2 regions of the Variovorax sp. P4_D9 genome follow, and region 2 is predicted to be linked to the other one. Evidence: predicted binding sites of a transcription regulator. Region 2 holds the regulator's gene; the other holds the start of a gene.
What was found. Region 2 encodes FNR, which switches genes on or off when oxygen is low (the NO sensors DNR and NnrR bind a similar motif). Its sites were predicted from a motif close to TTGATNNNNATCAA; they were not measured.
Positions count from the first base shown of each region.

Region 1: mhpA (bifunctional 3-(3-hydroxy-phenyl)propionate/3-hydroxycinnamic acid hydroxylase MhpA) is a predicted target of FNR. The motif match lies at 2,802-2,815, and genes of this name have one in related genera.

Region 1 covers NZ_JBFUIU010000346.1:697-4,506, forward strand. The annotation lists gene AC1DY5_RS30175 (AMP-binding protein) at 367-1,926, shown strand; gene AC1DY5_RS30180 (TetR/AcrR family transcriptional regulator) at 1,999-2,670, opposite strand; gene mhpA (bifunctional 3-(3-hydroxy-phenyl)propionate/3-hydroxycinnamic acid hydroxylase MhpA) at 2,987-3,810, shown strand, end outside.
Region 2 covers NZ_JBFUIU010000016.1:10,655-19,000, forward strand. The annotation lists gene AC1DY5_RS03405 (heavy metal translocating P-type ATPase) at 1-1,885, shown strand, start outside; gene ccoS (cbb3-type cytochrome oxidase assembly protein CcoS) at 1,885-2,022, shown strand; gene ccoN (cytochrome-c oxidase, cbb3-type subunit I) at 2,090-3,529, shown strand; gene ccoO (cytochrome-c oxidase, cbb3-type subunit II) at 3,539-4,165, shown strand; gene AC1DY5_RS03425 (cbb3-type cytochrome oxidase subunit 3) at 4,180-4,326, shown strand; gene ccoP (cytochrome-c oxidase, cbb3-type subunit III) at 4,323-5,240, shown strand; gene ccoG (cytochrome c oxidase accessory protein CcoG) at 5,262-6,701, shown strand; gene AC1DY5_RS03440 (FixH family protein) at 6,698-7,003, shown strand; gene AC1DY5_RS03445 (hypothetical protein) at 7,008-7,253, shown strand; gene fnr (fumarate/nitrate reduction transcriptional regulator Fnr) at 7,234-7,950, opposite strand; gene hemN (oxygen-independent coproporphyrinogen III oxidase) at 8,075-8,346, shown strand, end outside.

The DNA.
Region 1 (3,810 bases), on a different contig from region 2:
CGAAACGACGTGCTGATGCGCGACTGTACGCCTGCGCAGCGCGCTTTTCCCCTGCAGCGACGAGTGCACCACAGCCGCTGGCGTGGCCGTTCGACTTATTGGATGTTGACGACCAATCCAGTCCGGCACATTGCGGGCGGGCTCAGACCGCGTGACCTGCATCTTCCGACAAATGCGCCACGGTCTGAACCATGGACCACATCGACTGCGAAATGGCGCGTCGAGGATGCGGCAGGGTCCGGCCCGCCAATACCGGTCATCGGGTAGCGTGCACCGAACGAGTAGTTCGACTGATCCGGTTGCCCCTGCTGAACTCGTTGCGCGGTGTAGAGTGCCTCCTCTGGCGCGCCGCGCCGAGGAGCCGCAATGATCTTCCGCAGTCCTTGGCCCGACATCGCGATCCCCGATCAGTCCCTGAGTGACTTCGTCTTCGCGAATTTGCCCCGACGAACCGGGGACATCGCCTTCATCGACGGGCCCAGTGGCCGGACGCTGACCCATGGCCAGGTCCACGAGGGCGCGCGACGCGTCGCCAGTGCGCTGATGCGCCGGGGCCTGCGAAAGGGCGACGTGTTCGCGATCCATTGCACCAATGTGCCGGAGTATCCGTTGGCCTTCCACGGCGCGGCGATGGCCGGCGGGGTCGTGACGATGGCAAGCCCGCTGTGCACGGCCGAGGGCCTCGCGAGTCAACTCGATGACAGCCAGGCGCGCTTTGTGCTGACCGAGCCTGCGCTGCTCGAGACAGCCCTGAAGGCCGCGGCGTCTTCGCGCGTGCAGGAAGTCTTCGTGCTGGGGGAAGCCAAAGGCGGCACACCCTTCGCGGCCCTCCTTGCCGCCGACGCCGTGCCTGTGGCCGTGGACATCGATCCCGCCCGGGACCTGGTTGCACTGCCGTACTCGAGCGGCACCACCGGCCGGGCGAAGGGCGTGATGCTGACGCACCGCAACCTTGTGGCCATGCTGTCGCAGCTGGAAACCATGGCCTCCGACGCCGAGGTCGCAGGCCTTTGCACCCTGGCGGTGGTGCCTTTCTTTCACTCCTACGGTCTGGTGGCGTTCCTGAACGGCACGTTGCGACGCGGTGTGCGCTGCGTGACGATGCCGCGCTTTGACCTGGAGCAGTTCCTGCAGCTCATCGAACGCCATCGCGTGACAATGCTCCACGTCGTGCCGCCGATCGTTCTGGCCCTGGCCAAGCATCCTATGGTGGCGAACTACGACCTGTCGTCGGTGACCTTGGTGAACTCTGGAGCCGCGCCCCTGGGCAACGAGCTGCAGCAGGCGGCCAGTGCGCGCCTGCGAGTGCCGGTGCAACAGGGTTACGGAATGACGGAAACCACTGTGGGCGTCGCGAGTCGCAAGCGCACAGGGGATCCGGTCAAGTCCGGCTCCGTCGGACGCCTGCTGCCGAATGTCCAGGCGCGCATCGTCGACGTCACGACCCGCGCCGATCTCGGACCCAACGAGCGCGGCGAACTAGTCGTGCGCGGGCCGAACGTCATGCGCGGTTACCTCGGCAACGCGCCGGAGACGGACGCGATGATCGACCCCGACGGCTGGTTGCTCACCGGGGACGTGGCGCTGATCGATGAGGAAGGTCACATCTTCATCGTCGACCGGCTGAAGGAACTGATCAAGGTCAACGCCTACCAGGTTGCTCCGGCCGAACTGGAGGCCTTGATACTGAGCCATCCCGCCGTCGCCGATGCCGCCGTCATCGGTATTCCCAACGAAGAGACTGGCGAGGTCCCAAAGGCGTTCGTCGTGAAGCGATGCGAGATCGGCGATGAGGAACTGATGGCTTATGTGGCGGCGCAGGTAGCGCCCTACGCCAGAATCCGCAGCGTGGAGTTCATCGATGCAATACCAAAATCGGCGGCCGGAAAGATCCTGAGGCGCGCTCTCAGGGATCGCGCGCGGTAGCGCAGTTTTCGGCCAGGAGCCGAAGTTCGCGAATGGCCGCTTCCCGGCATTGAACTTCAACTGATTTGCCACTCACTTGATATTCCCGCCCAATGCGGGCCGAGGCCGCTTCGCCAACTCGAGGGCTGCGTCGGCACCAATTCCCGTCATGCACAGCAGGCGGACGACGATCTCGTCCGTCGCGGTCTGCGAAACGTCGCCGGTGGTGATGGCGAGGCTGATTCCGACGATCGCATGGGTCGTCATTCGCCAAATCAATTCCGGGTTGGAAATCTGAAACCTGCCGGCGTCTGACGCTCGCCGCAGGTCCCGTATCGCGAAGGGGCCCATACGCCGGAAGAGCGCGTCGGCAATGACTTCTGAGCGACTGAGCAATTGCTTCCAGCGAACATCGGCCGTCGCAGTCTCGAGGACGGTACGTACGCCGTATGCGTAGACCTGTGCCGGATCTGTGAATCCCTTGGTGGTCTGCTCGATGCGCAGGGCTAGGCTGTGCATCATTTCCTCGAGGACGGCGATGGCGAGCTCCTCCTTCGACTTGAAGTAGTTGTAGACCGTTCCGGCCCCCACATCCGCGCGTTCGGCAATCTCGAGCATGGTGGCGCCGTCCACGCCCCGTTCGCTCATGACAACGCCAGCCGCGCGAAGCAGCGCTTCCCGGTTCTTTTCGCGCCGTCGTGCTACGCGGCCCCGGCCCTTCGGCTCGGCGGAATCTTGCTTCTCAGTGAATTTTTCCTCATTCATGAATGACATTCTAGTTTGAATGTCCTCGGTTGCTCGTGGCTGACTTCCCTTGAGCAAGGCCGCTAGGACGGGCCTTTGGGGGGCGTCCCCCTGCAAAAAATCGTCGTGGCTCGTGGCCATTCAAAGCCATGGTGATCAACATCAAATTCGAGGGTAAACCATATATGAACGTCATTCATATTCGACGTACATTCATTTCCGTGGCTTGAATGGTTCCGTGAAGCCACCGCAGCAACAGGTTGGAGCGATGCGCAGCACTTCTCCGACGAGCGATGGCGCGCAGGCGCGCCGGATCAACTTCGAAAGGGATTCCCACATGAACAGCATCTCTACCCAAGCGCCGCTCGGCTTCGACGCGGACGTGGCTATCGTCGGCGGCGGACCCGTCGGCACGCTACTGGCCATCCTGCTCGGCAAGCAGGGCAAGCGCGTTGCGCTGATCGAACGCTGGAGCCAGGCCTACTGTCGGCCACGGGCGGTCACCTATGACCACGAAATCGCCCGCATCCTGGCCACCCTCGGGATCGACTCCGAAAACGATCCGGCGATCGACTACCACGACGAGCTGTACTACTGGAAGGACACCGAGGGCGAGAACCTCCAGATCGTGGACTGGCAGAGCACGTCGGCCTCGGGCTGGCGGGTGCGCTATTGGTTCAACCAGCCGGAACTTGAAGCGCGTCTGACCGGCATCGCCGACACCTTGCCCGACGTCCAGCAACTGCGTGGCTGGCAAGGCATGGCGCTGGCGCAGGACGACGATGGCGTCACCCTCACCCTGCAGCGCAGTCCCGAAGAAGTCGATGTCGACGGTCCGAGCCGGACGCTGCGCGCGAAATACGTCGTGGGCGCAGATGGCGCCAACAGCTTCGTTCGCGAGAGCCTGGGCATCGAGAACGAGGACAAGGGCTACTTCTTCGACTGGCTGATCCTCGACATGATTCCGAACGGCGACTACGAGACGAAGCCGGCGCAATGGCAGCTCTGCGATCCCAAGCGCCCCACCACCATCGTGCCGGGAGGCCCGGGCCGCCGCCGCTGGGAGTACATGGTGCTCCCTGGCGAATCGGCCGAGGAAATGCAGAAACCTGAGCGCGCCTGGGAGTTGCTCGAGCCGTGGGGGATGACTCCGGAGAACGC
Region 2 (8,346 bases):
CATGATGTACGCCTACCCGGCCTACATCGCACAGCCCGGCGACATGACGCCGGACGCCGCCCAGCTGCTGCGCTGGGCCTCGTGGGTGCTGACGCTGCCGGTGCTGATCTTTTCCTGCGGCCCCTTCTTCCGCAGCGCCTGGCGCGACCTGCGGCAGCGCCGCATCGGCATGGACCTGCCGGTGGCGCTCGGCATCGCGATCACCTTCATCGTCGGCACTTCGGCCACCTTCCATCCCGAGGGGCCGCTCGGCCGCGAGCTCTATTTCGATTCGCTCACGATGTTCGTCTTCTTCCTGCTGACCGGCCGCTGGCTCGAGGCGCGGCTGCGCGATCGCACCGCCGGCGCCCTCGATGCCTTGATGAACCGGCTGCCCGACAGCGTGCTGCGGCGCGATGCCGACGGCGAGTTCGAGCGCGTCGCTGTGCGGCGGCTGGTGGTCGGCGACATCCTGCGGGTGCTGCCGGGCGAGGCCTTTCCGGCCGACGGCCGCGTGGTCGCGGGCGACACCTCGGCCGACGAGGCGCTGATCACCGGCGAGTCCCGGCCGGTCGCGCGTCCCTGCGGCGCCCGGGTGCTGGCGGGCAGCCACAACGTCGGCGCGATGGTCGAGGTGCGGGTCGAGGCGCTCGGTCCGGACACCCGCTTCGCGGAGATCGTCGCCCTGATGGAAAGCGCTTCGCTGCAGAAGCCGAGGCTCGCGAAGCTGGCCGATCGCGCGGCGCGGCCCTTCCTGCTCGCGGTGCTGGTCGCGGCGGCAGCGGCCGCCGCGTACTGGTGGCAGGTCGATTCGGGCAAGGCGCTGATGGTCGCGGTGGCGGTGCTGATCGTGACCTGTCCCTGTGCGCTGTCGCTGGCCACGCCGGCCGCGATGCTCGCGAGCGCGGGCACGCTGGCGCGCGGCGGGGTGCTGGTGCGCAACCTGCAGGCGCTCGAGGCGCTGGCCGCGGTCGACACGGTGGTGTTCGACAAGACCGGCACGCTGACCCGCGACACGCCGCGCCTCGATCGCGTGTACAGCCGCAAGGGCGTGCGGCCGGGCGACGCGGTCGAACTCGCGGCCGCGCTGGCGGCGCAGTCGCTGCATCCGGCGTCGCGGGCATTGGTCCGGGCCTGGAGCGAGCAGCACCGGATGGCGCCGGACTGGACGCTGGTGCGGCTCGCCGAGCGTGTGGGGGAGGGCCTCGAAGGCGCGCTGAGCCGTGGCGCCGGTGCGCCGGAGCGCCGCCTGCGCCTGGGCTCGGCCGCATTCTGCGGCGTGCCGCCGCTGCAGGTGGAGGCGGCCCAGGTGCATCTCTGCGACGACCAGGGCTGGGTCGCGAGCTTCGTGCTGGCCGAGGACCTTCGGGAGGACGCCGCGGGGGCGGTGTCGGCGCTGGGCGCGCAGGGCCAGTCGGTGTGGCTGCTGTCGGGCGACAGCGGCGCCGCGGCGCGCGAGGTGGCGCAGCGCGCCGGCATCACCCAGACGCTCGGCGATTGCACGCCCGAGGACAAGTTGCGCCGATTGAAGGACCTGCAGGCCGAGGGGCGGGCCGTCGCGGTGGTGGGCGACGGCCTCAACGACGGGCCGGTGCTGGCCCATGCGCATGCGTCCTTCGCCTTCGGCCGCGCCGTGCCACTGGCGCGCGCCAACGCCGACTTCGTCGTCCTCGGCGATTCGCTGGGCGTCATTCCCGGCGCCATCGCGCAGGCACGGCAAACCCTCCGGGTGGTGCGTCAGAACCTGTGGTGGGCGGCCGGCTACAACGCGGTATGCGTGCCGCTCGCGATCGCCGGCTGGCTGCCGCCCTGGCTCGCGGGGCTCGGGATGGCCGCGAGCTCGCTGGCCGTGGTGCTGAACGCGGCGCGGCTGGCCCGCCGGCCGCTCGGAGCGGAGGCCGCCTAATGGACATCCTGTTCCTGCTGATCCCGTTCTCGGTTGTGCTGGTGCTGTTCATCCTCGCCGGTCTTTGGTGGGCCGTGGACCGCGGCCAATTCGACGACGTCGAGGGCGAAGGCGAGCGCATTCTGCGCAACGATTGACCTGCATCAAGCCCACCCGCGCGCTGTGCCGGGACACTGTGCCCGTTTCATCAATGAAGGCCCTGCGATGCATGCTCCAACTCCTTCCGCGCCCGTCTACAGCGACACGGTGGTGCGACAGTTCGCTCTCATGTCGGTGGTCTGGGGTGTGGTCGGCATGCTGGTGGGCGTCATCATCGCCTCACAGCTGGCCTGGCCCGAGCTCAACTTCGGCATCCCCTGGCTCAGCTACGGGCGGCTGCGGCCGCTGCACACCAACGCGGTGATCTTCGCCTTCGGCGGCTGCGCGCTGATTGCCACCAGCTTCCACGTGGTGCAGCGCACCTGCCAGGTCCGGCTGTTCGCGCCGGCGCTGGCCTCGTTCGTGTTCTGGGGCTGGCAGGCGGTGATCGTGGCCGCCGCCATCAGCCTGCCGCTGGGCTACACCAGCGGCAAGGAATACGCCGAGCTCGAGTGGCCGATCGACATCCTGATCGCGCTTGTCTGGGTGGCCTATGCCATCGTGTTCTTCGGCACCATCGGCATCCGCAAGGTGCGCCACATCTACGTGGCCAACTGGTTCTACGGCGCCTTCATCATCGCGGTGGCCCTGCTGCACATCGTCAACAGCGCCGCGATCCCCGCCGGCGCGATGAAGAGCTACTCGGCCTACGCCGGCGTGCAGGACGCGATGGTGCAGTGGTGGTACGGCCACAACGCGGTCGGCTTCTTCCTCACCGCCGGCTTCCTCGGGATGATGTACTACTACGTGCCCAAGCAGGCGGGCCGTCCGGTGTACTCGTACCGGCTCTCGATCGTGCACTTCTGGGCGCTGATCTTCACCTACATGTGGGCCGGCCCACACCATCTGCACTACACGGCGCTGCCCGACTGGACGCAGTCGATCGGCATGGTGTTCTCGCTGATCCTGCTGGCGCCCAGCTGGGGCGGCATGATCAACGGCGTGATGACGCTCTCGGGCGCCTGGCACAAGCTGCGCACCGACCCGATCCTGCGCTTCCTGATCGTCTCGCTGTCCTTCTACGGCATGTCGACCTTCGAGGGTCCGATGATGTCGATCAAGACCGTCAACGCGCTCTCGCACTACACCGACTGGACCGTCGGCCACGTGCACTCCGGCGCGCTCGGCTGGGTCGGCCTGATCTCGATGGGCGCGCTCTACTACCTGATCCCGCGCATGTACGGCCGCACCGAGATGTTCAGCGTCAAGGCGATCGAGTTGCACTTCTGGATGGCGACCATCGGCATCGTGTTGTACATCGCCGCAATGTGGATCGCCGGCGTGATGCAGGGCCTGATGTGGCGCGCGATCAATGCCGACGGCACGCTGACCTACACCTTCGTCGAAGGAGTCAAGGCGACCTATCCCTATTACGTGGTGCGCGTGCTCGGCGGCGTCCTGTATCTGAGCGGCATGCTGGTGATGGCATGGAATGTCTGGATGACGGTGATCTCGGGCTTCTCCAAGCCGTCGCCGATTCCGCAGCCCGCCATTGCCCACGCCTGAGGACACACCATGAGTTCGAATACCCCCCCGGCCGGTTTCTCGCACCAGAAGATCGAGACCAACAACTTCCTGATGATCGTGCTGATCCTGCTGGTGATCGCGGTCGGCGGCCTGGTCGAGATCGTGCCGCTGTTCTTCCAGAAGTCGACCACCGAAGCGGTCACCGGCGTCCAGCCGCTGACGCCGCTGCAACTCGCGGGCCGCGACATCTACGTGCGCGAGGGCTGCTACAACTGCCACTCGCAGATGATCCGGCCGTTCCGCGCCGAGACGCTGCGCTACGGCCACTACTCGGTGGCCGGCGAATTCGTCTACGACCACCCCTTCCAGTGGGGCAGCAAGCGCACCGGGCCCGACCTGCACCGGGTCGGCGGCAAGTACAGCGACGAATGGCAGCGCATCCACCTGAACAACCCGCGCGACGTGGTGCCCGAGTCGAACATGCCTGCCTACACCTGGCTCGAGAAGACGCCGCTCGACGGCGCCGAGTCGGTCGCCCACATGACGGCGCTGCGCCGGGTCGGCGTTCCCTACACCGACGCCCAGATCGCGGCCGCTCCGGCTGAGGTCAAGGGCAAGAGCGAGATGGACGCCATCGTCGCGTACCTGCAGTCGCTCGGTCTCGCACTCAAGTAAGTAGGAGCGCAACGATGGACACCATCACCACCCTGCGGATCGCCGCCACGCTGGCGTCGTTCGCCACTTTCATGGGCATCCTGGTTTGGGCCTATTCGCGCCGCAACGCGAAGGCCTTCGAAGAGGCCGCACGACTCCCCTTCGAAGAGGACCCCTCATGAGTGACTTCACCAGCGACTTCTGGTCGCACTTCGTGACCGCCATCTCGCTTGGCGGCATCCTGGCCTGCGCACTGCTGCTGTGGCTGACCGCACGCTTCCGCGGCCCGGCCAGCACCGACAACACCACCGGCCACGTCTGGGACGAAGACTTGCGCGAGATGAACAACCCGTTGCCGCGCTGGTGGATGGGCCTGTTCGTGCTGACCATCGTGTTCGGCATCGGCTACCTGGTGGTGTTCCCGGGCCTCGGCAGCTACCGCGGCACGCTCGCCTGGAGCACCCAGGGCGAATACGCCAAGGATGTCGAGAGGGCCAACGCCGAACTGGCGCCGGTCTACGCCGCCTACTCGGCCCAGCCGGTCGAACGCCTGGCCGGCGATGCCGGCGCGATGGCGATCGGCGAGCGCCTGTTCCTCAACAACTGCGCGCAGTGCCACGGCTCGGATGCGCGCGGCAGCAAGGGCTTCCCGAACCTGACTGATGGCGAATGGCTGCACGGCGGCACGCCCGAGAAGATCCACGAGACCATCGCGCTCGGCCGCGTCGGCGTGATGCCGCCGATGGCCGAGGCGGTCGGTTCGGCCGAGGACGTCAAGAACCTCGCCAACTACGTGCTGAGCCTGTCGGGCAGCCCGCACGACTCGGTGCGCGCCGGACTCGGCAAGAGCAAGTTCACGGTCTGCGCGGCCTGCCACGGCATCGGCGGCGTCGGCAACCCTGCGGTGGGTGCTCCGAACCTGGCCGACAAGATCTGGCTGCACGGCTACGGGCAGGAGGCGATCATCGCGATGATCAATGGCGGCAAGACCAACCAGATGCCGGCGCAGCAGGGTCGCCTGACCGAGGCACAGATCCATGTGCTGACCGCCTACGTCTGGGGCCTGTCCAACAAGTCGGCCGCCGCAGGGCAATGAAGGCGATGGCCTGAGGTCCCCATGAGCGATTCCCTGCCCGGACCGACGCCGCCGCCGCGCACCGTGATTCCGATCGCGCCGGTCGAGGAGGGCGTCGGCCTCTACGCGGCCCACAAGAAGATCTATCCGCGCAGCGTCAGCGGCTATTTCGCTCGCTGGCGCTGGGCGTTGGTGTTCGCGACGCAGCTGGTGTTCTACGGACTGCCGTGGCTGGAGTGGGGCCAGCGCCAGGCCGTGCTGTTCGACCTCGGCGCGCGGCGCTTCTTCCTGTTCGGACTGGTGCTCTATCCGCAGGACCTGATCTACCTGACCGGGCTGCTGGTGATCTCGGCCCTTTCGCTGTTCCTGTTCACCGCGGTGGCGGGCCGCCTGTGGTGCGGCTATGCCTGCCCGCAGACCGTCTACACCGAGATCTTCATGTGGGTCGAGGAGAAGATCGAAGGCAGCCGCATAGCGCGGATGCGACTCGACAGCGGCGACTTCTCGACCGAGAAGCTGGTCAAGAAGTGGTTCAAGCATGTGGTCTGGATCTCGATCGGGCTCTGGACCGGCTTCACCTTCGTCGGCTACTTCACGCCGATCCGCGAACTGGCCATGGAGTTCCTGCAGACCCGCATGGGCTCCTGGGAAATCTTCTGGGTCTTGTTCTACGGCTTTGCGACCTACGGCAACGCCGGCTTCATGCGCGAGCAGGTGTGCAAGTACATGTGCCCCTATGCGCGCTTCCAGAGCGCGATGTTCGACCGAGACACGCTGATCGTCAGCTATGACGCCGCGCGCGGAGAGCCGCGCGGCGTGCCGGCCAAGGCGCGGGCAGCCGCGGCGCCGGCGCTCGGCCACTGCATCGACTGCAAGCTGTGCGTGCAGGTCTGCCCGACGGGGATCGATATCCGCCAGGGCCTGCAGTTCGAATGCATCGGCTGCGGCCTCTGCGTGGACGCCTGCAACATCGTCATGGACAAGATGGAGACCCCGCGCGGCCTGATCCGCTATGCCACCCAGAACAGCATGGCCGGACGCTGGACGCCGCAGCAGGTGCTGCGCCGCGTGCTGCGGCCGCGGGTGCTGATCTACACCACGATATTGGGCGTGCTGTGCATCGGCCTGCTCGCCAGCCTGGTGACGCGCACGCCGCTCAAGGTCGACGTCGTGCGCGATCGCGCGTCGCTGGCGCGCATCGTCGAGGGCGGCCAACTCGAGAATGTCTATCGCCTGCAGATCATGAATGCCACCGAGCAGGTGCAGCGCTACCGGATCGAGGCAAGCGGCCTCGAAGGGCTGCACGTGTCCTCGGAATCCGTGGTCGAGGTCGCGCCGGCGCAGTCGCGCTGGGTGGCGGTCCGGCTGCAGCTGCCCTACGGCGCGGCACCGGCCGGCTCGCACAAGGTGCACTTCGATGTCCGAGCGGAAGGCGGCCTGGGCAGCGTGTCCGAGAAGGCCGTGTTCCTGGTCCCGCGATGAACCCCCTGGTGTCCAAGGAGACGATGATGACCGACGAGAACGACGCGATCCGCCCCTGTCCGCCCTGGTACCGCTTTCCGCTGGTGTGGATGGTGATCGGCGGGCCGGGCGTGGTGGTGATCGCGAGCTTCACCACGCTGTGGCTGGCCCTGCGCACGCCCGATCCGGTGGTCGACGAGAACTACTACCGCAAGGGCGTGGAAATCAACCGCACGCTGCCCGACAAGAAGCTGATGCCGGCGGTGGCCGGTCGAAACCACGCGTTGACGCCGAGCGCCGACATCCCGGCCCCGAGGCGCTGAGGCCATGCAGGCGCAGCGCTGGATGTGGATTCTCTGGCCGGCCTTCCTGCTGGCTTGCGCACTCGAGGTGCTGGTGTTCGCGCTGGTCGACCCGGGCGACCTGCACTGGCGCGGCGAGGCGCTCGGGGCCTCGCGGCAGGCCGTCTACACGGTCGGGTTCTTCACCTTCTGGCTGCTGGCCATGGGGTCGGGCGCGCTGACGCTGATGTTGACCCGCTCGGCGCGCGAAATCAACTACCCGGCGGATTGACGATGTGCCGGAGCGCCTCGGGGTCGAGGATGCGCACATTGCGCTGCTCGACCTCGACGATGCCGTCGGCCGCGAATCTCGACAGTGTCCGGCTGACGGTCTCGAGCTTGAGCCCGAGATAGCTGCCGATCTCTTCGCGGGTCATGCGCAGCACCAGCTCGGAGCGCGAGAAGCCGCGCGCATGCAGCCGCTGCACCAGGTTCAGCAGGAAGGCCGCCAGCCGCTCCTCGGCCCGCATGCTGCCGAGCAGCAGCATCACGCCGTGCTCGCGGACGATCTCGCGGCTCATGATCTGGTGCACGTGGCGCTGCAGCGCCGTGACTTCGCGCGACAGCTCCTCGATGCGGTCGAAGGGCATCACGCAGACCTCGGAATCCTCCAGCGCCACGGCGTCGCAGGTGTGCTGGTCGTTGACGATGCCGTCGAGCCCGATGATCTCGCCCGCCATCTGGAAACCCGTGACCTGGTCGCGCCCGTCCTCGCTGGTGACCCGGGTCTTGAAGACGCCGGTGCGGATCGCATAGAGCGAGGTGAAGGGCTCGCCGTTGCGGAACAGGGTCTCGCGCCGCTTGACCTTGCGCCGCGTGGCGACGATATCGTCGATGCGCTGCAGTTCGCCGGGCGCCAGGCCCACCGGCATGCAGAGTTCGCGCAGATTGCAGTTGGAACAGGCGACCTTGATATTTTCTGGTTTCATTGATGCAGTCGAGGTCATGGGGGGATTGTCCGATGGGCAGTGGGCCGGATGCTTGACCCAGGTCAATGATTGCGGGTCGCGACAGCGGCATAGTGACACACCAAAGCCCTTGCCGTCGCCCGCGATGCTCCTTGCCTCCGCTCCCGTTCTTACGCCGTCCCTCCCGGCGCCCACGCCGGCCGTGCTGAATCAATTCGACGTCCCGGGGCCGCGCTACACCTCCTATCCGACCGCGGACCGCTTTGTCGACGCCTTCACGGCCGAGGACTATGCGCAGTCGCTCGAGCAGCGCGGTGGGGCTGGTGCCAGCGCCCGGGCGCTGTCGCTCTACGTGCACATCCCGTTCTGCGAGTCGCTCTGCTACTACTGCGCTTGCAACAAGATCGTGACCAAGCA